3 regions of the Nocardia sp. NPDC058058 genome follow, and region 1 is predicted to be linked to each of the others. Evidence: riboswitches for the same ligand, from Rfam matches in the RefSeq annotation. Region 1 holds a riboswitch; each other region holds the start of a gene.

Evidence for each region. A riboswitch is a leader RNA that binds a small molecule or an ion and turns the genes downstream of it on or off. The one in region 1 is predicted to bind cobalamin.
Region 2: it holds a riboswitch for cobalamin, as region 1 does, so the genes downstream of both, ACFVUS_RS06200 (CbtB domain-containing protein) here and glyA (serine hydroxymethyltransferase) in region 1, are expected to answer to the same signal.
Region 3: it holds a riboswitch for cobalamin, as region 1 does, so the genes downstream of both, metE (5-methyltetrahydropteroyltriglutamate--homocysteine S-methyltransferase) here and glyA (serine hydroxymethyltransferase) in region 1, are expected to answer to the same signal.

What each region holds. Positions count from the first base shown of each region.
Region 1 is NZ_JBHVSA010000001.1:162,315-169,605, reverse strand. It holds gene uca (urea carboxylase) at 1-870, shown strand, start outside; gene atzF (allophanate hydrolase) at 867-2,591, shown strand; gene glyA (serine hydroxymethyltransferase) at 2,625-3,926, opposite strand; cobalamin riboswitch at 4,062-4,251, opposite strand; gene ACFVUS_RS00785 (ABC transporter ATP-binding protein) at 4,359-5,120, opposite strand; gene ACFVUS_RS00780 (FecCD family ABC transporter permease) at 5,117-6,139, opposite strand; gene ACFVUS_RS00775 (ABC transporter substrate-binding protein) at 6,136-7,188, opposite strand; gene ACFVUS_RS00770 (methylenetetrahydrofolate reductase) at 7,278-7,291, opposite strand, start outside.
Region 2 is NZ_JBHVSA010000001.1:1,334,679-1,341,969, forward strand. It holds gene ACFVUS_RS06180 (hypothetical protein) at 1-453, shown strand, start outside; gene ACFVUS_RS06185 (alpha/beta fold hydrolase) at 568-1,443, shown strand; gene ACFVUS_RS06190 (histidine phosphatase family protein) at 1,445-2,014, opposite strand; gene ACFVUS_RS06195 (CbtA family protein) at 2,011-2,859, opposite strand; gene ACFVUS_RS06200 (CbtB domain-containing protein) at 2,881-3,096, opposite strand; cobalamin riboswitch at 3,136-3,276, opposite strand; gene ACFVUS_RS06205 (hypothetical protein) at 3,342-3,731, opposite strand; gene ACFVUS_RS06210 (hypothetical protein) at 3,772-4,941, shown strand; gene ACFVUS_RS06215 (hypothetical protein) at 4,942-5,172, opposite strand; gene ACFVUS_RS06220 (FAD-dependent oxidoreductase) at 5,366-6,892, shown strand; gene ACFVUS_RS06225 (hypothetical protein) at 6,897-7,232, opposite strand.
Region 3 is NZ_JBHVSA010000003.1:1,547,244-1,554,534, forward strand. It holds gene ACFVUS_RS31020 (ABC transporter ATP-binding protein) at 1-224, opposite strand, end outside; gene ACFVUS_RS31025 (ABC transporter ATP-binding protein) at 221-2,029, opposite strand; cobalamin riboswitch at 2,249-2,487, shown strand; gene metE (5-methyltetrahydropteroyltriglutamate--homocysteine S-methyltransferase) at 2,627-4,891, shown strand; gene ACFVUS_RS31035 (hypothetical protein) at 5,163-5,744, shown strand; gene ACFVUS_RS31040 (hypothetical protein) at 5,759-6,448, shown strand; gene ACFVUS_RS31045 (HIT family protein) at 6,501-6,944, opposite strand; gene ACFVUS_RS31050 (hypothetical protein) at 7,284-7,291, shown strand, end outside.

The DNA.
Region 1 (7,291 bases):
TGGCTGCCGTCCAATGTCGAGTTCATTCGCCGCATCAACGGGCTGGACAGCGTGGAGGAGGTCCGCCGCACCGTCTTCGACGCCGAATACCTGGTGCTCGGGCTCGGCGACGTGTATCTCGGTGCACCCCTGGCGGTTCCACTGGACCCGAGGCATCGGCTGGTCACCACCAAATACAATCCGGCGCGCACCTGGACGCCCTCGGACGCGGTGGGCATCGGCGGTAAATACCTGTGCGTGTACGGGATGGAATCCCCCGGTGGCTATCAGCTGATCGGGCGCACCATCCCGATCTGGTCCAGCTATCGACAGCACGCGCCGTTCGAGGACGGCACGCCCTGGCTGTTCCGGTTCTTCGACCGCATCGTCTGGGAGCCGGTCACCCCCGAACAGCTTCTGGACCACCGGGCGGCGGCCCGCTCGGGGCGCTTCGACGCCGAGGTCACCGAGGGCGTCTTCGCGCTCGCCGAACACCGGAAGATGCTGCGCGACAACGCCACCGATATCGCCGAGTTCGAGACCCGGCAGAGCGCGGCGTTCGAGGCCGAGAAGCGCGCCTGGCACGCCGCCGGTGAATTCGACCGCACCGTGGCCGCCCCGCCCCCGGTCGAGGACCACGGCGATCCGCTCGCCGATCTGCCACCCGATGCCACCGTGGTTACCGCACCCATGGTCGGCAATGTCTGGCGCGTCGATATCGAACCCGGCGCGCGATTGACCGCGGGTGATCCCGTGGCGGTCCTCGAGGCGATGAAACTCGAACTGCCCGTGCCCAGTCCGGCCACCGGCACCGTGCTGCGGGTGCTCGTCACCCCCGGCGCCACCGTGGAACCCGGAACCCCACTAGCCGTGATCGGAGTGACCGAATGAACGCACCCCAGACCGAGGCCACCATCCCCTCGCCCACCGCACGCGTCGCCGCGGCCTTTGCGCGCATAGCCGCGGCCGATCGGCCCGAAGTGTGGATCACCTTGCGCGAGTTCGACGATGTGCACGCCGAGGCGGCGGCGATCGAACAGCGCCTCGCCGACGGTGCGACGCTGCCGCTGGCGGGAATGCTCGTCGCGGTCAAGGACAATGTGGACGTCGCGGGTCTGCCGACCACCGCCGGCTGCCCCGAATACGCCTACTCCCCTGCCGAAACCGCTTCCGCCATAGCGCGTTTGGTCGCGGCGGGGGCGATCATGCTCGGTAAGACCAATCTCGACCAGTTCGCCACCGGGCTGGTCGGGACGCGTAGCCCCCACGGTGCGGTTCGCAACGCGCATCATCCCGAGCTGATCTCGGGCGGCTCCAGTTCCGGATCCGCGGTCGCGGTCGCACTCGGTATCGCCGATATCGGAATCGGCACGGACACAGCCGGTTCCGGGCGGGTACCGGCCGCATTCCACGACCTCGTCGGCATCAAAGCCACGCTCGGGATCATCCCCGCGCACGGGGTGGTCCCGGCCTGCGCGGACTACGATGCCGTTACCGTCTTCGCCGCCACCCTGGACCTGGCCACCCGGGCGGCGGCGGTCATGGCGGGTGCGGAGCGGCGTGATCCGCGCAGTCGAAGCTGGCCCGCCGATGTGCGATTCGCGGCTCCCCAGGTGCCGCGACTGGCCGTCCCCGTACCCGCGAACCTCGATGCGCTCAGCCCCGAATACCGGGAGGCCTTCGACAGGTCGGTGTGCACCGCGCTCGAGGCCGGATGCAAGATCGAGGCGGTCGATATCGCGCCGCTGCTCGAGGCCGCGCTGCTGCTCTACGATGGTGCGATCGTCGCCGAACGCTACGCCGCCGTCGGCGCATTCCTCGATACCGCGCCGGCCGGAGCCGATCCGACCGTGGCGGCAATCATTTCGGCCGCGGCCGCAACGACCGGCCCGGGTTTCGCCGACGATCTGAACACCCTCGCGCACGCCCGCGCCTTCGCGGCGGAACTGCTCGAGCCTTTCGACGCCCTGCTGCTGCCGACCACCACCGAGCATCCCACCCTCGCGGCGGTCCGGGCCGATCCGATCGGAATCAACCGGCGGCTGGGCACATTCACCAATTTCTGCAATCTGGTGGATCTGGCCGCGGTGGCGATTCCGGGGGCCGCGACCGCCACGGGATACCCGTTCGGGGTGATGATCGTCGTGCCCGCCTTCGCCGATCAGGTCGCCGTCGATATCGCGGCGCGACTGCAAAACATCGACACCGCACCGCTTCTCGTCGATCGCGGCGTCGATCTCGCCGTCTTCGGGGCGCATCTGCGCGATCAGCCGCTGCACTGGCAGCTGGAGGAACTCGGCGCGCGGTTCGCCGGAGCCATTCGCACCACCGACGCGTACCGGCTCACGGCCATGGCCACCACGCCGCCGAAGCCCGGCGTGGTGCGCACCGAACCCGGTGCGGGAGCGCCTATTCCGGGCGAGCTGTACCGGCTGTCCGAGGCCGCGCTCGGCCGCTTCCTGGCCGCGCTGCCCGCCCCGATGGCGCTCACCGCGATCGAACTGGAGGACGGCCGTGGCGTCATAGGTTTCACCGCGACCCATGACGCCACCGCCACCGCCGTCGACATCACCGAATACGGTGGCTGGCGAGCGTATTTGAGCGCTCGATAGTCGGCCGCGACGGGCCGGAGACGCTGCGCCGGATCAGAGCAGTCGCCAGTCCTCCAGCCCGTCGTACAGCGGCACCTCGCGCGCCAGCTTGGTGACCCGGTCACGCAGCGCCTCGATATCGGAGCCGCCCGCCAGCGCGGTGGCGATGATATCGGCGACCTCGGTGAACTCGGCATCGCCGAATCCGCGGGTGGCCAGCGCGGCGGTGCCGATGCGCAGGCCCGAGGTGACCATGGGCGGGCGCGGATCGAACGGAACGGCATTGCGGTTCACCGTGATTCCGATCTCGTGCAGCAGATCCTCACCCTGCTGGCCGTCGAGCTGGGAGTCCCGCAGATCGACCAGCACCAGGTGCACATCGGTACCGCCGGTGAGCACGCTGATGCCCTGGGCCGCGACATCGCTGCCGGTGAGCCGCTCGGCGAGAATCTTCGCACCCGAGAGCGTGCGCTCCTGCCGGTCCCGGAACTCCGCACCCGCCGCGATCTTGAACGACACCGCCTTGGCCGCGATGGCGTGCATGAGCGGCCCGCCCTGCTGCCCCGGGAACACCGCCGAATTCAGCTTCTTGGCGAATTCCTGCTTGGCCAGGATCAAGCCCGAACGCGGACCGCCCAGGGTCTTGTGCACGGTCGAGGAGACGATATCGGCGTGCGGCACCGGCGAGGGATGCAATCCCGCGGCGACCAGTCCGGCGAAGTGCGCCATATCGACCCACAGGTACGCGCCGACCTCATCGGCGATCTCACGGAAGGCCGCGAAATCCTGCTGCCGGGGATAGGCCGACCAGCCCGCCACGATCACCTTCGGCGAGGTGTTGCGTGCGATCTTGCGCACCTCGTCCATATCGATGCGATGGTCCCGCTTGCTCACGCCGTAGGCGCTCACCCGATACAGCTTGCCGGAGAAGTTCAATCGCATACCGTGCGTCAGATGCCCGCCGTGCGCCAGATCCAGGCCGAGCAACCGCTCCCCCGGATTCATCAGTGCCATCAGCACCGCGGCATTGGCCTGCGCACCCGAATGCGGTTGCACATTCGCGAATTCCGCGCCGAACAGCTCCTTGGCGCGTTCGCGGGCCAGGGTTTCCACCACATCGACGTGTTCACAGCCGCCGTAGTAGCGGCGGCCGGGATAGCCCTCGGCGTATTTGTTGGTCAGCACACTGCCCTGGGCCTGCAATACCGCGCGCGGCACGAAGTTCTCCGAGGCGATCATCTCGAGGGTGTCGCGTTCGCGGGCCAGCTCGCCCGCCATGGCGGCGGCCAGCTCCGGATCGAGCTCACCGAGCGGCTGGGTATTGACCGAGGCGGTGCGGGGATGGGAAGCAACCACTGGCGTACTCCGTTGGCTAGCAAGGGGATAGCCGACGCCCTCGGGCACGCACACCGGCGACGGTCCGGCTCCCGCACGCGGGCGGCCCGGAGGTCGGTGCTGCGCCCAGTCCACGAGGCGGCGACCGCCGGATACGGCGCATCCGGCACAGCGGGCAGGTCTTCGGACTCACAGGCACCGGCCCTGATTCGGCCGACCTACCGGCCGTCGCTTCCCGGGCTGTCGGTAGCCCAGTGCGTGTGACGGCGTTCGTTCCTGCTCACCGCTGCGGGACAGTCCCGGATTCCCACCGGGTTCCCTCTTCGCCCGCAGGCTCGTCACCGTGCGGGGCTTCGACGCCGGGGATCGATCCGGGGGCTCCCGATATCGCGATCACCGGCGAACCAGCTGCGTACGAAGCATACGATGCGCGCGCGGCCGGGCGCGATCCGGTCAGTCGCGCAGGAAGCGCACGGAAGTATCGCCCGCGGCCGTGGTTTCGACGCGGCAGCGGACCCGATAGACCTCGGCGATGAGGTCCTCGGTCAGCACCTGGGCCGGGGTGCCGGTCGCCACCACGCGCCCCTGCCGCAGCACCACCAGCACATCGCAGAACATGGCCGCGAGGTTCAGATCGTGCAGCGCCAGGATCGCGGTCACCGGCAGTGCGCGAACCAGGGTCAGGATCTCCAGCTGATGGGCGATATCGAGATGATTGGTCGGCTCGTCGAGCAGCAGTTCGCGGGGCTCCTGCGCCAGTGCGCTCGCGATCAGCGCGCGCTGACGCTCACCGCCGGAGAGCGTATGCCAGCGCTGGGATGCCTTGTCCGCCAAGCCCGCCGCGGTGAGCGCGGCATCGATGGCCGCGGTGTCCGCGCCCGGATCGCCGCCGAACCAGCCACGATGCGGGATCCGGCCGAGCCGCACCACATCGTGCACGGTGAGATCGAGATCGGTATCGGCGTGCTGGCCGACCAGCGCGATCCGGCGCGCGAGCTGCCGCCGCGGAATCGATTGCAGGTCATCGTCATCGAGCCGGACGCGGCCGGAGTCGGCGCGGTCCAGGCCCGACATGAGCCGCAGTAGTGAGGATTTGCCCGAGCCATTGGGGCCGAGCAGGCCCACCGTGGTACCCGGTTCGGGGTCGAGGGTGACGCCGTCCAGCACCAGACGACCCGAGCGGGTCCAGCAGACCTCGAGTGCGCGCAGGGTCATGCCGGCTGCCTGCGCCGCCGGGCCAGCAGTACCGCGAAGGCGGGCACGCCGAGCAGTGCGGTGACCACGCCGACCGGAATCTCCCTGGCGCCGAACGCGCTGCGCGCGAAGGTATCGGCCCACACCATGAAGACCGCGCCGATCACAACCGTCACCGGCAGCAACCGGGAATGACCGGGGCCGACCAGGAAGCGGGCGATATGCGGCAGCACCAGGCCCACGAAACCGATCGCTCCGGCCGCGCTCACCAGCGCCGCCGTCACCAGCGCGGTGACCAGCAGCAGCACCATCCGGGTGCGGCCCACCGCGACACCGAGCGCGGCGGCGGCATCGGATCCGAAGGCGAACGCGTCCAGAGCCGGTGCGTACCACAGGCATACGAGGCCGCCGAGCCCGAATACCGTGGCCGCCAACGCCACATCGGTCCAGGTAGCACCCGACAGCGAACCCAGCAGCCAGAACAGCACGCCGCGGGTCTGTTCGGCATTGGCCGAGGACAGCACGATCAGCGAGGTCAATGCCGAAAACAATTGGGTGCAGGCCACACCCGCGAGCACCACCCGGTCCGGGGTGCCGCCCGCACCGTAGGCCAGCGCCAGCATCACCGCGAAGGACAGCACCGCGCCCAGGAACGCACCGCCGGACAGCGTCAGTACCCCGGCCCCGACGCCGAGCACCGCCACCAGCACCGCGCCGGTGGACGCACCGGAGGACACACCCAGGACGAACGGATCGGCGAGCGGATTGCGCAGCAGCGATTGCAGAATCGCGCCGCAGAGCGCGAGCCCGGCCCCGCACAGCGCCGCCAGCAGGGCGCGCGGCAGCCGCAGCTGCCAGACGATGCCGTCGGCCAGACGACCGGCCGAGAACGTGCCCAGCCCGAGATGCCGGCCGATGATGCCGTACACCTCGCGCAGTGAGACGTTCGCCGGGCCGATGGACACCGTCACGGCGATCGAGACAACCAGCAGTGCAACCGAACCCAGGCAGATCGCGGTGGCGCGCCGGGCCGGGGTCAACGCGCCGTGGCCAGACCGGTCGCCAGCTTCTCGATGGCGTCGATCTCGCGAATGCCCGGATCCAGTTCCGAACCGGTCATCACCACGTAGTGCTTACCCTGCACCGCGCGCATTCGATTGGTGGCCGGATTCGATTCCAGGAAGGCGATTTTCGTGGTCAGCGCATCACCCTCGATGCGTTTGCGGCTCAGGTCCGCGAGCACCAGTACATCGGGATCGCTCGCGACGACCGCCTCCCAATTGATCTCGGGCCAGTCCTCGCGCTGATCGACGAAGACATTGCGCGCGCCGACCTCCTTGGCGTAAAGGCCCGGGGCGGAACAGCATCCGGCCATATAGGGGGTTTTGACGCCGGAGAACCAGAAGGCGACGGTCGGCTCGGAACCATCGCGCGATCCCGTCGCGGCGCGCAACCGGCCGCGCAGCTGATCGACCAGCTGCGCGCCCCGCTCCTGCACATCGAAGATCCGAGCCAGTTCGGTGATCTCCTGGAACAGCGTGTCGATGCCGAGCGGCGCTGTGCGGGTGACGGTTTCACCGTCGACCTTCGCGCCGGTGCAGACCGCCGGTGACTGATAGGTGGGAATGCCCAGCTGTGCGAACCGCGATCGTTCGGCCACCACGGCCGAGGTGAAGGTGTGCGCGCTGGCCGAGGTCACCAGATCGGGCTCCTTGGCCAGCACCGCCTCGAAGGACGGATCGTTATCGGCCAGCCGGGGCACCTTGGCGTTATCGGCCGCCAGTGCCGGGAGCACCGGATCGAACCAGGTCGAGGTGCCGACCATGCGATCGGCCAGGCCCAGCGACAGCAGGACCTCGGTGGAGGCCTGATACAGCGCCGCGGCGCGCGTGGGCGCCTTGTCGAAGGTGACCTTGACGCCGCAGTTGTCGAGGGTGAACGGATAGCCGGTGCGCCCGGGACGGTCCGGGGAGCCGCCGTCCCCGGCCGTCGTCGCATCCGAGGAAGTACCGCAGCCGGTGATACCGGCAACGAGACAGCCAATCATTCCGAACACAGCCAGAAGCCGCATCGATCGCGTCGTCTTCATGAAATGCACCGTACCAATCGGAATCTTATGGAAACTCCGGCGCGGTATGCGAGCGGAGCGAATATTCAGCGACCGAACAGGTTTCGATGTCATGCGCTCAGCG
Region 2 (7,291 bases), 1.2 Mb from region 1:
GCGGCCGATGAGCACTTCCGAATTCGCCCGTCCCACACCGATTCCGAGGGTGAGGCGGCCCCGCCGTGGCGAACGTGGCTGGGGCACAACGATATGGCGGTGGGCGCGGCGGGCCCCATCCCCGAGGAGCCCGAGGAGATGTGGTGGGCGGTGTGGGGCGAGTACACCGGAGCCGATGTCCAGGTCACCCTGGATGATCAGAGTCGGCCGCACGTGCTGGTGTTCGGCAATCTCTGGATCGCGGAATGGCGCGGTCCCGAGCAGGAGGCCACGGTGGTGACCGCCGATCGGCAGGCGGAAATCCATTTCGCGCATCCGATTTCACTCCAGGAGCGCACGCAGCGTATGCGGCACAACCGGTTACGCGGTCCGAGTCATATCGAGACCCCGGCCGGTTTTCACGAGATGTCCATTCGCCCGGACCGCCGGAACTCCCGGCTGCGTTCGCGCTGACCGGGACTCGAATCAGCGAAGTATCAGACAATTCCGGCGTGTTGGGCGCGGACGGAATGTCGGTGCGTGCGTCGCGCGGGTCCGGGGCGGCTTTGGCCTTACCCTGCCCAGGTGATGTCATCGAGCGTGTCCCGGTCGATCACTCTTGGCGATGGCACGGTGGGCTTCGCCGAATACGGCGATCCATCGGGCGTCCCGCTGCTGTACTGCCCCGGCGTCCCCGGATCACATGTGGAGGCCGAGGCTTTCGATCAGGCCGCGGCCGCGGCCGGAATCCGCGTGGTGGCGGTGGACAGACCCGGTATGGGCGGGTCCAGTCCGACCGCCGCTCAACCGGTGGTGGAATGGCCCGATACCGCTGTCCAACTCGCTGATCGCCTGGAATGGGAGCAGTTCGCGGTCATCGGCGTCTCGGGCGGCGGCCCCTACGCGCTGGCCTGCGCCTACCGCCTGCCCGACCGGGTGTCGGGCATCGCGGTGGTCTCGGCCCCCGCGCCCTTCGACAAACATCCGGACGGCGATCTGGACGCGGCGGCTCGTAAGCGCCGCCGGAGTCTGGCCATGCTGCAACGCTTTCCGTTCCTCACCGGCCCCGCGGCCGCCCAACTGGAGAAGGCCGTGCGCAAGCGCGGGGGTATCGACACCCTGATTTCGCAGATGGCTCGGGTGGATCAGGAACGGGTGGCCGCCGATCCCGAACTCGCGGCCAAGATGGCGGCCAATCTCGCCGAGGCGTTCCGGCAGGGGCCGCGCGGTTTCGCCACCGATCTGCGTTCCCTGTTCGGCAAACCCTGGGGCTTCGATCTCGCCGATATCGCGGCCCCCGTGCAGATTTGGCACGGGGACGCCGATTCGAACCTGCCCTGTTCGGAGAGCCGGCGGCTCGCGACCCTGCTCCCGCATACCGATCTGCATCTGGTCTCGGGTGCGGGCCATCTGCTCTTCATCGATTACGCGGCAGAGATCCTGGATTCGCTCTGTCTGCGCTGACTCAGGTCAGCGGCAGGGCGGTGGCGCGCAGGGTCCAGGCCGGGGCGCGGTGGTGCAACGTGGTGGCGGTGAGCGGCGGAATATCTATGCGCCAGAACGATTGTGCGGGAGCGGCCAATGCGCACAGGACGGCGGCGCGCACCAGGGCGGGATGGGTGATGGCGGTGATGTGCTCGCCGCGACCCGCGAGGGTGTCGAGCCACGCCCGGGTGCGCTCGATGAGATCGGTGATCGATTCACCGCCGTGCGCACGGTATTCGGGATCGGTGAGCCAGGGCATCAGCTGTTCGGGCGCGATGGCGTCCATGCTGCGACCGGACCAGTCACCGTGGTCCAGATCGCGCAGGGCGGGCTCCGGGGTTCCGGTCAGCCCGAGCGCGGATGCGGTTTGGCCGGTACGGATTTCGGGTGCGTGATAGGTCACGGTGCGGTCGGCGGCGGGTACCGCGCCGACCTTTCCGATCATGCGATCACCGAGGGCGTTGAGTGGTTCGTCCAGCGGAAAACTGGCGCTCTGCGTGGCATCGGTGATCGCGTGCGTGATCAGCGTGAGCCGGGTGACCGCGCTCATGCCGCCGCGGGCGTGCTGGTTTCGGTGGCGCGCTCGCCGAGCAGGCGCGGGGCCAGCCAGGCGAAGCCGACTCCGATGACCGCCCACATGATCAATTGTGCGGCAAAGGAATACAGCCGGAAGTGATACAGGTCGTCGGCCGGGAAGCCCGGATAGACGATCTTGCCGGTGGGATCGGTGAGCGGTTGCGGTGTCTCGGTGTCGAAGTCGCCGAAGGACTTGTTCGCCGACAGGTGCCCCAGTGGCGGCAGGATCAGCATGACCACGGCCATGACCACCACGAACGAGGCCCCGGCCGCGATGGTCGCGGTCCAATTGCCCAGTCGCGCGGCGAGTTTGCGACCGAGCCAGACCGCGGCCAGCAACGCCACCCCGGTGATCACGATCATCGCCACGTACAGCGCGGTGCGTTCCTTGATGGTGTCCGGATGCCCGATGGAGGGCGGGTTGGCCGGATACTTCAGGAACGGAACCGCGTACAGCGTCAGGAACATTCCGCCCGCGACGAGCAGTGCGAGATTGCGCGGGCCGATGTTCCCGGCCCGGCGCAGCGCCAGGTAGTAGACGACCGCGAACAGTGCGCCCAGCGCGAGACCGAAGACGACCATGCCGAATCCGATTCCGACATTGGCCTGTTCGGTGCGGGTGAACAATTCGGTATCGGCCATATCGGCCATGGGATGTCCGGCGGCCTTGTCCAGGGCCATCTGGGCGTCATCGCGCCCGGTCTCGTAGTCGATGGCGCGGCCGATAATGGGTTCGGCCAGGATGCGCGCGAACGCGAACGCCAGCAGTCCGCCGAGTCCGCCCAGCAGGACGCCTCGGCCGATGATTCGCTTTTCCATTGTGCTGTCTCGATTCCCGGGCTAGTGGCAGGGGAATCCGAGGAAATGACGGCCGTCGTGCACGAACTCGTGCACATGCATATCGCTGCCGAAGATCGATACCGCGCCCTGGTCGATCCCGATGAAGTAGATCGCCAGCAGGGCCAGGATGGCGGTGCCGGCCAGCCAGAGCGCGGTGGTGGGCAGGGCCAGGGATCCGGTGCCGAGACCGGAACGCGGGACGTATGAGGTTGCCACGATGACTCCTCGAGTTCGTGGGGATTGTGCGCGTCCCCGTCGGTGATTTGAACGCGATGCGAGGGTCTGACTCGCTCCCGGCGGGCGGGAGTTCACAGTGGCGCGACCGTTCCGGAGTTGCACCGGATTCCTCGAGGCATCGTTCCTCAACGATACGAAACCGCGTGCGCGCAGGTCAAACGTGGTCGCGCACGGTGAAATGGCTATCGGCAGGCTATCGATACCTGTGAATTTCCTGGTAGCGCTCAGGCGGATCCGAGTGCGTCGCCGAGGATCTTGTTCAGATCGACCGGTGTCCCCGGTTCGTAGACGGTCGCGCCTTTCTTGGTGATGACCACGATCTTGCCGTCCCGTATCCGGCAATCCATTTCCGTCAGTACCGTTTTGGCGCGTGCGTCGTAAACGGTGCGGCAGTGCGTCTTTTCGCGAATCCAGAAGCCGAGCCGGGCCAGTACGGACAGTTCGACCAGGGTCGCGGAGATGAGGTATTCCAGGGCTTGCAGATCGATCATGCCGCGTTCGCGGGTGACGCTGACCTCCTCGACCCCGGACTTCTCCAGCCACTGGCCGAGCTCTTCGGCTAAGTCGCGGTCACCCGCGCGCACTTCGACATTGAATACTTGTTCCGCTGTCATATCGGGCTCCGGGCGGTCGGCGATGATAGAGAATTATTCCGTGATCGAGGCCGGATCGGAAGCCGATTCGCCCGGCTGTCAGCCCGAATCGCTGCGTGCGCGGGCGGCCCGGCTGATCTCCGATCGCGGCTGGGCCTGGCCACCGGCGTCGCCGCTGTCCGATCGGGATTTGGCGCAGGAATGCGCACTGCTCGGAGTTCCGCTGCGGGTCGGCGAGCTGGCGAATCGCTCGCAATTCGGTTTACCGGAGGCGCTGGAACTGCTCGTGTCCGCATTTCTGGACGAAATCGAGCACGAACGCCCGGAGTTGGCGCGGACGCTGCGCGACTGCGTGGTGGTCGAGACCGGCCGCAGCGGCCGCGCGCACGGCACGAGCACCCCGTATCGGGGTGAGGGCGTGGTCGTCTTCCTTGACGGCGCGATGCTGCTCATGTTCGCCGATATGCTGCGGCACGCGATGACCCTCATCGGTGAAGCGCCGGGACGGGTCTTCGTGGACGCGCCCGGACCGGGCACGGTGCGCGCGGCAGCTCGATTGCTCTGGGCGTTCCGGCAACCAGCGCGCGGGTTCGAGCGCTCGGATCTGCCGGCGGCGGGGCACGGCAGGTACAACGGCGCACCGGCTTTCGGCAAACTGCTGTGGTTCGGCGAGCGATTTCTGATCGGGCACGAGTTGGCGCACGCGCTGTTCCGACTGGGGCGGCTGACGGCGACACCGGGGATTCGAGCGATGATCGATCGGATCTGGCCGGACCTGCCCGCGCAGGTGCGCGAGGATTGGGCCGAGGAATTGAGCGCGGATCGATTCGCCCGCACAATCGTCTGCGGTGGGGTCCCCGAACTCGTTCGCCCGGTGGCAGCCGCCGCGTGCGCGGTGGCGACGGCCTACCTGGGCGTGCTGGAGCGCTCGACGGCGATCCCGTCGACCGTCCCGCTGCCGATCGCACTCGAGGCGATCCGGGAACACGCGCACTGCTTCAGAACTCATCCCCCGGCCGAGTTGCGACTCGAACTGCTGGTCAAGAGCTCCGGGCCCGACACTCCGATGATGGAGCTGTATCTCGCTGCCATGCATACGCTGCGGGACGCGCTACACCAGGCATCGAATGGAAACTGCATAGCGCCAATCGATTTCGATGCCTGGTGTGCGAATCCGCGTGGCCCGGCCGGTTGGTTGTGCGATCCGCACGGCGACCGGGACCGCTATTGATTACTGGCTGGGCTGCGGCACGTCGACGTTGCAGTCGTCGATCTTGGGATTCACGCCCATGTAGTTGAGCGGTCCGGCGAGGATGGTGACCGCGATGGTGGAGGTGCCGGCACAGTTGGTCGGCGCGTCGTCGAAGTAGTGCCGCTGTCCGGCGGCGACGGCGCCGATGACCAGCCACACCAGCACCAGGAAGGTGCCGATTCCGGCCAGGCCGCTGCGGCCGCGGACCATCGGGCGATCGTTCGGATAGCTTCTCATTGTCCAACTCCAGGGTGAATCATGTAGTGCCGGTTCATCTTTCGAATCGGTCAATTCCTACGTGCTGCGCTAATCGCCGCAATACCCGCTCGCCGCGAACTCAATCCCCCGTATCGGCGCGGTTTTTCCACTGTTTGAGCGCGGACCGTCCGGCTATAGCCGGAGCATGACTTCACTGTGGTTGAAGAACGCCGACGCGCCCGCACGACTGCGGCTGACGCCCGGATCGCGTTTCGATACCGTCGTGATCGGCGCGGGCATCACCGGTTTGGCGACCGCGCTGCTGCTGGCGGAGAGCGGTGCGGAGGTGGCCGTGGTCGAGGCCCGCCGCATCGGCGATTCGACCAGCGGGTCCTCCACCGGAAAGGTCAGTTTGTTGCAGGGCACCCGCGCCCAGCGCATTCGCCGCCGCCACGGTGATCGCGCGCTGCTCGATTACCTCGAGGCCAATGGTGAAGCGCAGCAGTGGTTATTGCGATTCTGCGAGGAACACGCACTACCGGTGCAGCGGGAGGACGCGGTCACCTACGCGCAGACGTTCGCCGAAAAGAAGGCGGTGCGAAAGGAATTGGAGGCGCTGCGGCTCGCGGGGCTGCCGGTGACCTCCGGCGCGCTGGAGGTGCCGTTTCCGGTGCACGACGCGGTATCCCTGCCCGATCAGGCCCAGCTGGATCCGGCCGCGTTGCTGGCGGCGCTGGCCCTGGCGATCGAGGCGCACACCACCCCGATCTTCGAATCGACGCTGGTGCACGATGTGCGCGAGGGCGACGGCGATGATCTGATCGTGGAGACCGAGCACGGCGAGCTCACCGCCCGGACCGTGGTGATCGCCACCGGCACACCGATTCTCGACCGCGGCGGTTTCTTCGCCCGGCTGGTCGCGCAACGCTCCTATCTCACCGCGTTCCGCCTGTCCGAGCCGCTACCCAAGCAGATGATCATCAGCGCGGGCAGCCCGACCCGTTCGCTGCGGTACGCGCCCACACCGGATGGCGATGTGCTGCTGGTCGGCGGCCACGGTCACACCGTCGGCCGGGCTCGCTCACCTCGGCACCACGCGACGGAATTGATCGAATGGACCCGGCGCTGGTTCCCGGACGCTGAACCGCTGCACAGTTGGTCCGCGCAGGACTATCTGCCCATCGATGAACTCCCCTATGTCGGCCCGCTGCTGCCGGGCCGCGATCGCATTCTGGTCGCCACCGGATATGCCAAGTGGGGCTTGACCAATGGCGTCGCGGCGGCACTCGCGCTGACGGGCCGCATCACCGGCAAACCACCGGCCTGGGCGGGCACACTGGCGAGCTGGCGCACCTCGGAATTGCGGTCACTGCCGACCGCGGTCGCGGCCAATGCCACTGTGGCGCAACGGCTTCTCTCGGGTTGGCGGCATGCGCTGGGTTCGGGCCGGGACGCGATTCCCGCCGAGGGTCAGGGCCGGGTGGAACGGCACGGCGTCGCCCCCACCGCGATCTCGACCGTGGACGGCGTCACCACCGAGATCTCGGCGGTGTGCCCGCACCTGGGTGGCATCCTGTGCTGGAACGATGCCGCGCTGTCCTGGGACTGCCCGCTGCACGGGTCGCGATTCGCGCCCGATGGGACCCTGCTGGACGGACCCGCCACGCACCCGTTGCGCCCGCTGGCTCCGCCGCTGGACGCCGCGAACCGGTTGCCCGGCCCGCGGCTGTAACCGGCTACTTCTTCGGCACCAGAATCCCGGTCAGATCGGCGTTCCGGATCGGGGTGTCCGGATTTGCCTGCGCCTTGCACATGAGCCCGATGGCGGTGATGGCGCCGTCGATCGAGTCCGGGCTGGGCGTCGAGCTGATCTCGGTGTCCTTCTCCAGGTATTTGCGCACCGTGACGTGCTGCTTATCCGAATCCTGGGCGACGAATTCGCTGCACGGGGTGTCGCCGCCCTTGTTCACCGCTTCTTTCGCCTGGTCACAGCCGGTGATCAGCAGGCCGGTCAGCAGTAGCGCCGCGACGGGCGCGCCCGCGGCCGCAGCGCGCATCGGTCGGAATCGCATGGGTCCTCCATCGTGAGTTCGGTGGCGTTCATGCTGAAAATTCAGCGGCATTGCTACCG
Region 3 (7,291 bases), on a different contig from region 1:
GCCTGGCGATAGTGCGCCAGGCAGCACAGTGCCGCGCACGCGGCCGCACCGGCCAGCCAGCGCCAGGCGGTGCCGTAGTCACCGCTGTGCAGCGCGCGGGCGATCGGCAGCAGGAACACCACCGAGAGTCCTTGCAGCACACCGTATCCGATGGCCCAGGACAGGAAGGTTCGTAGTTTGCCGCGATGGGGGCGGCCCAGGATGGCGGCGAGATCGGCGATCACAGGTGGTCTCCTCCGAGGTGATGGTGGCGCCACATGCGGGCGTACAGCCCTGCGGCGGCGAGCAATTGGTCATGGGTGCCCTGTTCGGCGATGCGACCGCGATCGAGTACCACGATCTGGTCCGCGCCCACGATGGTGTCCAGGCGATGCGCGATCACCAGCAGCGTGCGCCCGACCGCGAGCGCGGACAGCGCCTGCTGGATATCGGCCTCGGATTCGGGGTCCGCGTGCGCGGTCGCCTCATCGAGCACCAGGATCGGGGTATCGGCCAGCAGGGCGCGTGCGATCGACACCCGTTGCGCCTCACCGCCGGACAGCAGCGCGTCCACGCCCACGACCGAGTCGTAGCCGCGCGGCAACCCCTGCACTCGCTCGTCCACGCAGGCCGCGCGGGCCGCGGCGCGTACCTGTTCCAGGCTCGCCTCGGGTCGTGCGAGCCGAATATTGTCCAGCACCGACACACTCAGCAGTTGGACTTCCTGAAGAACGAAACCCACCTGCCGGTACAGGGTTTCGGGTGCGATCTCGCGCACGTCGACCCCGCCGATGCGCACGGCTCCCGCATCGGGGTCGTGAAAGCGCGGCAGCAATGTCGCCAGTGTCGATTTGCCCGAGCCCGAGGCACCCACCAGCGCGGTGATGGTGCCCGGGCGCAGCGTCAGTTCGATCTCGCTCAGCGCCGGGGTGCGCTCGTCGTAGGCGAAGGACACGGAGTCGAAAACCACTTCGTGCCCAACGGGTTCCAGGGCTCGGTCCGGGGTGGGCAGGGGCGGAGTGTTCAGTAGTGCCGAGAGCCGTCCCGCCGCCGCGGCGGCCTCGCGGCGCGCCTGCATCCCGAACCCGAGGGTGATCACCGTGGCGGGCAATGCCATCGCCACCAGCGTCGCGGTGAGGGCGTCGATCACCGACACCCAGCCCGCCTGCACCATGGCGATACCGCCGATCAGGTTCACCACCAGCACCACCGGTGCGCTGAGCACCATCGACCCGATCGCCTCGGTGCGCAGCATCGGGCGCACCCATCCGGCATAGAATTCACCGAAATCGATTGCCGCGTCCCGGAATCGCGAATGCGCCTGCCCGGTGCGCCCGTAGGCTTTGACCACCGAGATCCCGTTGACGAACTCCACGATGGTGGCGCTGATGCGGGCGATGCCGGTGTTCATCTCGCGCATCTTCTCCGCCATGCCGCGGGTCATGAACCCGTACAGCACCGCGTAGATCGGCAGCGCCAGCACCGCCAACAGCGCCAGCCGCCAGTCGATCCAGATGACATAGCCCAGTGCGAATAGCGGAGTCGCCACTGCCGCAAGGGTTTCCACATCCCGGTGTGCGACCAGATAGTGCAGATCGTCGATATCGTTCTGGGCGGCCTTGCGCACCAGCCCCGAGGAATTGCGGCTGAACCATCCCAGCGGCAGGGTGCCCAGCACCGCCACGATCCGCCGCCGCAGCAGCGCCTGTAGCCGTACGTCGGCGAAGTGCGTGATCATCAGCGCCGCTCCGCCGAATCCCGCGCGCACCCCGAGCGCGATCACGGTGCACCACACCACGATCCAGGCGCGATGCTCATCGACGGCCGCATCGGTCAGCAGTGTCTTGCCGAGTTCGGCGATGGCCACATAGGGCGCGATCGTCGCCGCCGACGCCACCACCTGTAACCCCATGGCCAGCCGGGTACGTCCACGCACCGGTGCCACCAACTCGGCGAGGGCCTGTTTGTCCGCCGCGGCCGCATCCCGCGCACCTTCGGGCTCGACATCGATCTCGGGCAACAACTCTGACGGTTCCAACGTCTTGGTCACGAAGGAAGGCTAACCTAACAGAGACAGGCTGTCACTAACTACGTGCGGCGATCGAACAGCCCGCTCGATGCTCTCGCCGCCCGCGATTCCGCCCGCCCGGCAGGTCCACTCCATGGGATGGACCAGCCCCGCCTTTCGCTATCCCATCTGTTTTCGCTATATTCGCCTCCGCAGCTGGTTCGCCGGAGGTGGAGTCGAGGAGCCCCTGACCCCAACCCGACGGCGTCGAAGCCCGCAGGTGCGTTCGCGCGCCGACGGGTGAGAGGGAACCCGGTGAGAATCCGGGACTGTCCCGCAGCGGTGAGTGGGAACGACAGCCGTCATTCGCACTGGGCGCCGGAAGTATGCCTGGGAAGCGACGGTCAGTAGGACCAGCCCCGGGCCACGAGCGCCGGGGCCGACCCCATCGGGGTCGATGCCCACGAGTCCGAAGACCTGCCCGCTGTGCCGGATACGCCGTATCCGGCGGTCGTCGCCTCGTGGATTGGGCGTTGCGCCGAGTGGACCCGGGCACGGGAACGATGCTGCTATGGGCTCCATTGGTGTGCGTTCGGTATGGGCGGCGGTCACTGGCTGCTGAACCATGGAGTTCATTCGATGTCGAACCCTGAAAACACCTTCACCGCAACAGTGCTGGGGCTGCCGCGTATCGGTCCGAACCGGGAGCTCAAGAAGGCGATCGAAGCGTACTGGGCCGGGCGCACCGACGCCGCGACCCTGCACGAGGTCGCCCGCGAACTGCGCACCGCCGCGCTCACCTCCGCCCGTGACGCCGGGCTGGATTCGGTTCCGGTGGGCACGTTCTCGTACTACGACCAGGTGCTCGATACCGCGGTCCTGCTGGGCGCGCTGCCCGAGCGGGTCTCCGGTATCGCCGACGAGCTGGATCGGTACTTCGCCGCCGCGCGCGGCAATGCCGAGGTCGCGCCGCTGGAAATGACCAAGTGGTTCGACACCAACTACCACTACCTGGTGCCCGAGCTGTCAGCGAGCACGCAGTTCTCGCTGCATCCGGACAAGCCCCTGGCCGAGCTGAAAGAGGCACTGGCGCTGGATATTCCGGCCCGGCCGGTGGTGGTCGGACCGATCACCTTCCTGAAGCTGGCCAAGTCGGTCGACGGCAGCGATCTGCTCGACCTGCTGCCGAGCCTGCTGCCGCTGTACGAGCGTCTGCTCGAGCTGCTGGCAGAGGCGGGTGCGAGCTGGGTGCAGATCGATGAGCCGAGCCTGGTCACCGATCTGTCCGAGGCCGAACTGAGCGCGGTGCGCAGCACCTACCAGCGGCTTTCCGAGGTGAGCGCGCGCCCGCAGCTGTTGGTGGCCACCTACTTCGGTCGCCTCGGTGCGGCGCTGCCCGCACTCGCCGACACCGGCATCGAGGCCATCGCGCTCGACCTGGTCGCCGGTGGGGACGCCGATGTGGCTGCGGCACAGTCGATCACGGACAAGCTGATCGTGGCGGGCGTGGTGGACGGCCACAACATCTGGCGGATCGATCCCGATCACGCGCTGCCCCGGTTGACCGGCCTGCGCGCGGCGGGTGTGCGGGTGGCGGTGTCGAGTTCGTGCTCGCTGCTGCATGTTCCGTACAGCCTGGCTCCCGAAACCGACCTCGATGAGCGGCTGCGTGGCTGGCTGGCGTTCGGCGCGGAGAAGATCGCCGAAATCCGGGTGCTGGCAACCGCTCTCACCGACGGTGAGGCCGCGGTCGCCGCTGAACTCGACATCGCGCGCGCCGCGGTGGCGGACCGTAAAGCCGATCCCCGCCTACGGGTCGAGTCGGTGCGCGAGCGTCTGGCCGGTCTGGACACCGGCGCGAGCAGCCGCACCCCGGCCGATGAGCGGCGCGTGCTGCAGCAGGAGCGGTTGAACCTGCCGCTGCTGCCGACCACCACCATCGGCTCCTACCCGCAGACCTCTCGCATCCGGATCGCACGCGCCGAACTGCGCAAGGGCGAGATCGACCAGGCCGAGTACGACGAGCGCATGCGCGCCGAGATCGCCGAAGTCATTGCGCTGCAAGAGGAAATCGGACTCGACGTGCTGGTGCACGGCGAACCCGAGCGCAACGACATGGTGCAGTACTTCGCCGAACAGCTCGACGGTTTCGCCGCGACGATCAACGGCTGGGTGCAGTCCTACGGAACGCGTTGCGTGCGCCCGCCGATCGTGTACGGCGACGTGGTGCGGCCGCAGGTGATGACCGTGCAGTGGATCACCTACGCGCAGTCGCTGACCAGCAAGCCCGTCAAGGGCATGCTGACCGGACCGGTCACCATCCTGGCCTGGTCGTTCATTCGCGATGACCAGCCGCTGGCCGACACCGCCCGCCAGATCGCCCTGGCGATCCGGGACGAGACCGTCGATCTGGAGACCGCCGGCATCGGCATCATCCAGGTGGACGAGCCCGCCCTGCGCGAGCTGCTGCCGCTGCGCAAGGCCGATCAGGCCGCGTACCTGGACTGGGCGGTGGACGCGTTCCGGCTCTCGACCGCGGGCGTGGCCGACGCCACCCAAATCCACACGCACCTGTGCTATTCGGAGTTCGGTGAGGTTATCGGAGCCATCGCGGGCCTCGATGCCGACGTCACCTCGATCGAGGCCGCTCGTTCGCACATGGAGGTCCTCGATGACCTCAATGCCGCGGGCTTCGACCTGGGCGTGGGACCGGGTGTCTACGACATCCACTCCCCGCGCGTGCCCGGCACCGAGGAAATCGAGAAGTCGCTCGCCCTGGCACTCAAAGCCGTTCCCGCCGAACGGCTCTGGGTCAACCCGGACTGCGGCCTCAAAACCCGCCGCACCGACGAGGTGACCGCCTCGCTGCGCAACCTGGTCGCGGCGGCGCAGTCGCTGCGCTGATCGTTCGAGCGCGGCACTGACGAACGGCCGGGGTGTTCTTTCCGCGCGGAACATCCCGGCCGTTCCGGGTCGTGAATGGTGCCGAGGAACTATGTAATGGATTCGCACGACGATAGCCACTTGTCTGTGCCCGATGCCGCTATCGCTCCATGCCCCCGGAGTTATTCACCGAGTTCTCGCCGATAGAGCTGCCGAAATCAGCCGCGAGTATCGCGGTGAATACGGTAATTCTGGTACCGATATGCTGCCCATCGTGATGAGGATTCGACATGTGTTTCTGACCGCTGCCGTGGCGGCGAGTGTGACCGCCTGCGGCGGGTCGGGGCCGGATTCGGCGCACACGACCTCGACTCCCGCGGCGCGCACCACCTGTGATGCTGCCGCCGCCAACGGATCGGTCATCACCAGCGAACCGCGCGCCGGAGTGCCCTTCACGCTGCGACTTCCGGACCTGCGAGGCTGGGAGGTAACCCCGCCGGTCCGAGCCGATTCGATACTGCGTCTCGCCGACCGGCACGTCGGCCGCGCCGGCAACCCGAGTGTCACCTTCACGGTGTCCGCTCCACGCAGCGCCAACATGTCCATGGCATATGGCATGCAAGGTAATTGGAAACAGTGGCGAACCGAGGAAATTCAACTGTGCCGCCTCGGCGGCAATCGGGCGAGCGGAATTCTCGTCGCATCCGGTCCCGATCAGGTCGACCGCTATCGCGAGTTCCTCGATCTCGATTACCGCGCAGGCGATTTGCTGTACCCGATTCGAATGATGGTCGACACCCCCGCCGCCGATCGAGACCTATATCAACCCGATATCGACACCTTCGTCGACGGATTGCAGATCATCCCAACCTAGCCGGATCGCCGCGGATGCCCGGCACCGTCGGGCGGTATCCGCTGGCGTTCGATCGCGGCGAAGCCCATGATGCGTGCATGGGACTTGATCTTTCCGCGGTCATCGCACACTGGGATCGGCTGGCCGAAGCCGTGAACCGGGATGCGATGGAGGCGATCTGGGATCTGATCTACCCCGACGCAGAGGAATATGTGCCGCACAAGCCGCGTGACGATGAATCCCGGTTCCGTTGGGCGCCTTCGGAAGTGGCGCCTTGGTACGGCGATTACAAGTTTCGCGGAGTGGCGTGCAGCGGATCGATCAAACCCCACTGGGGTCTGGGGAAATTGTGGGAGGACATTCGCGAACGACCAGAGACGCCTGCGGATCTGGTCGATCCATTCAACCGGTTCCTCGGCCGACTGCTGGGGGACAACCACGATGAAACGTACGGCCCGAATACGTTCGGCGGCTTGCCGATCGACAAAATCTCCCAAGGTTCGATGACGGCGTTCTCCCCGGCCGAGGTCACCACCTTGGCGCGGGCGTGGCGTGGATGCGCCGATCGACTCGAAGAGCTTCGCCCCGCGATGACCGCGGAGATCAGCGAGTATGTCTCCCCGTTCGACAATTTCGACGAATGCGCAGAGCTGCTGCGGGATTGGGCCGCGGTCGTCGACGAGGCCGAGCGACGACACTGGGGATTGTTCTACGTGGCCGATTGAACCGGCGTGCGAATCAGCATCGTCTCGTCCGGCGTGGCTGACGAGCAGGTCCTCACGTGTTCGGCGTGAAATGTGTGGCGAGCCGTTCGCACAGCGCAGCCAACACGGATTCATCGACATGCCGCCCATCACTCCAGGAGGCGAACCAGTCCACCGTGTCCGGAGTGCCCGCGGGCCGGACGAACACATGCTGATGAAAGTGCGCGACACTGCGTCCTGTAATCGCCGAGAACACATATTCCGGAGACAGCTCGGCGCGCAACGCATATGCCGCCCGGCGCACCGCCCACCCGACCGCGGCACCCTCATCATCGCTCAGATCCGCCAATGTCGGTGTGTGACGCACGGTTTCGACGAACAAATACCCGGGCATCGGCACACCCTCCGACAGCGGCCGATGCGTCACCACCACCAATTCGTCGGCGTAGATCACCGGACCGACCAAACGGCCCCTGCCACGATGTTTTTCACAGATCAGACACTCATTCCCCACCATGTGACAGTACCGACCGACGCACTGTTCCGCCGCGCGAAGCGCTGAGACATCCACTGGCCATGGCGACTCGCACCGACACCCTCCCCCCGCTCCACCGATACCCGCACACCGGTGTCGCCCGCTCTCGAGACTTTAGACTCACCGGTATCGCAATCACGGACGAGAGTTGTAGTGCCAGTGGATCTTCCCGCCTTCTTCTTCCATCAGGACCGCACGATGTGGCTCGAGTAAGCACCCGACGGAACCATCGTCGGGTTCGTACTGGACCGAGAGACGGGCCAATTCGTCATCGCCACAACAGAGTTGATTGACGAAGTACGCGCCGAGCCGAAACCGGCGATGACGTT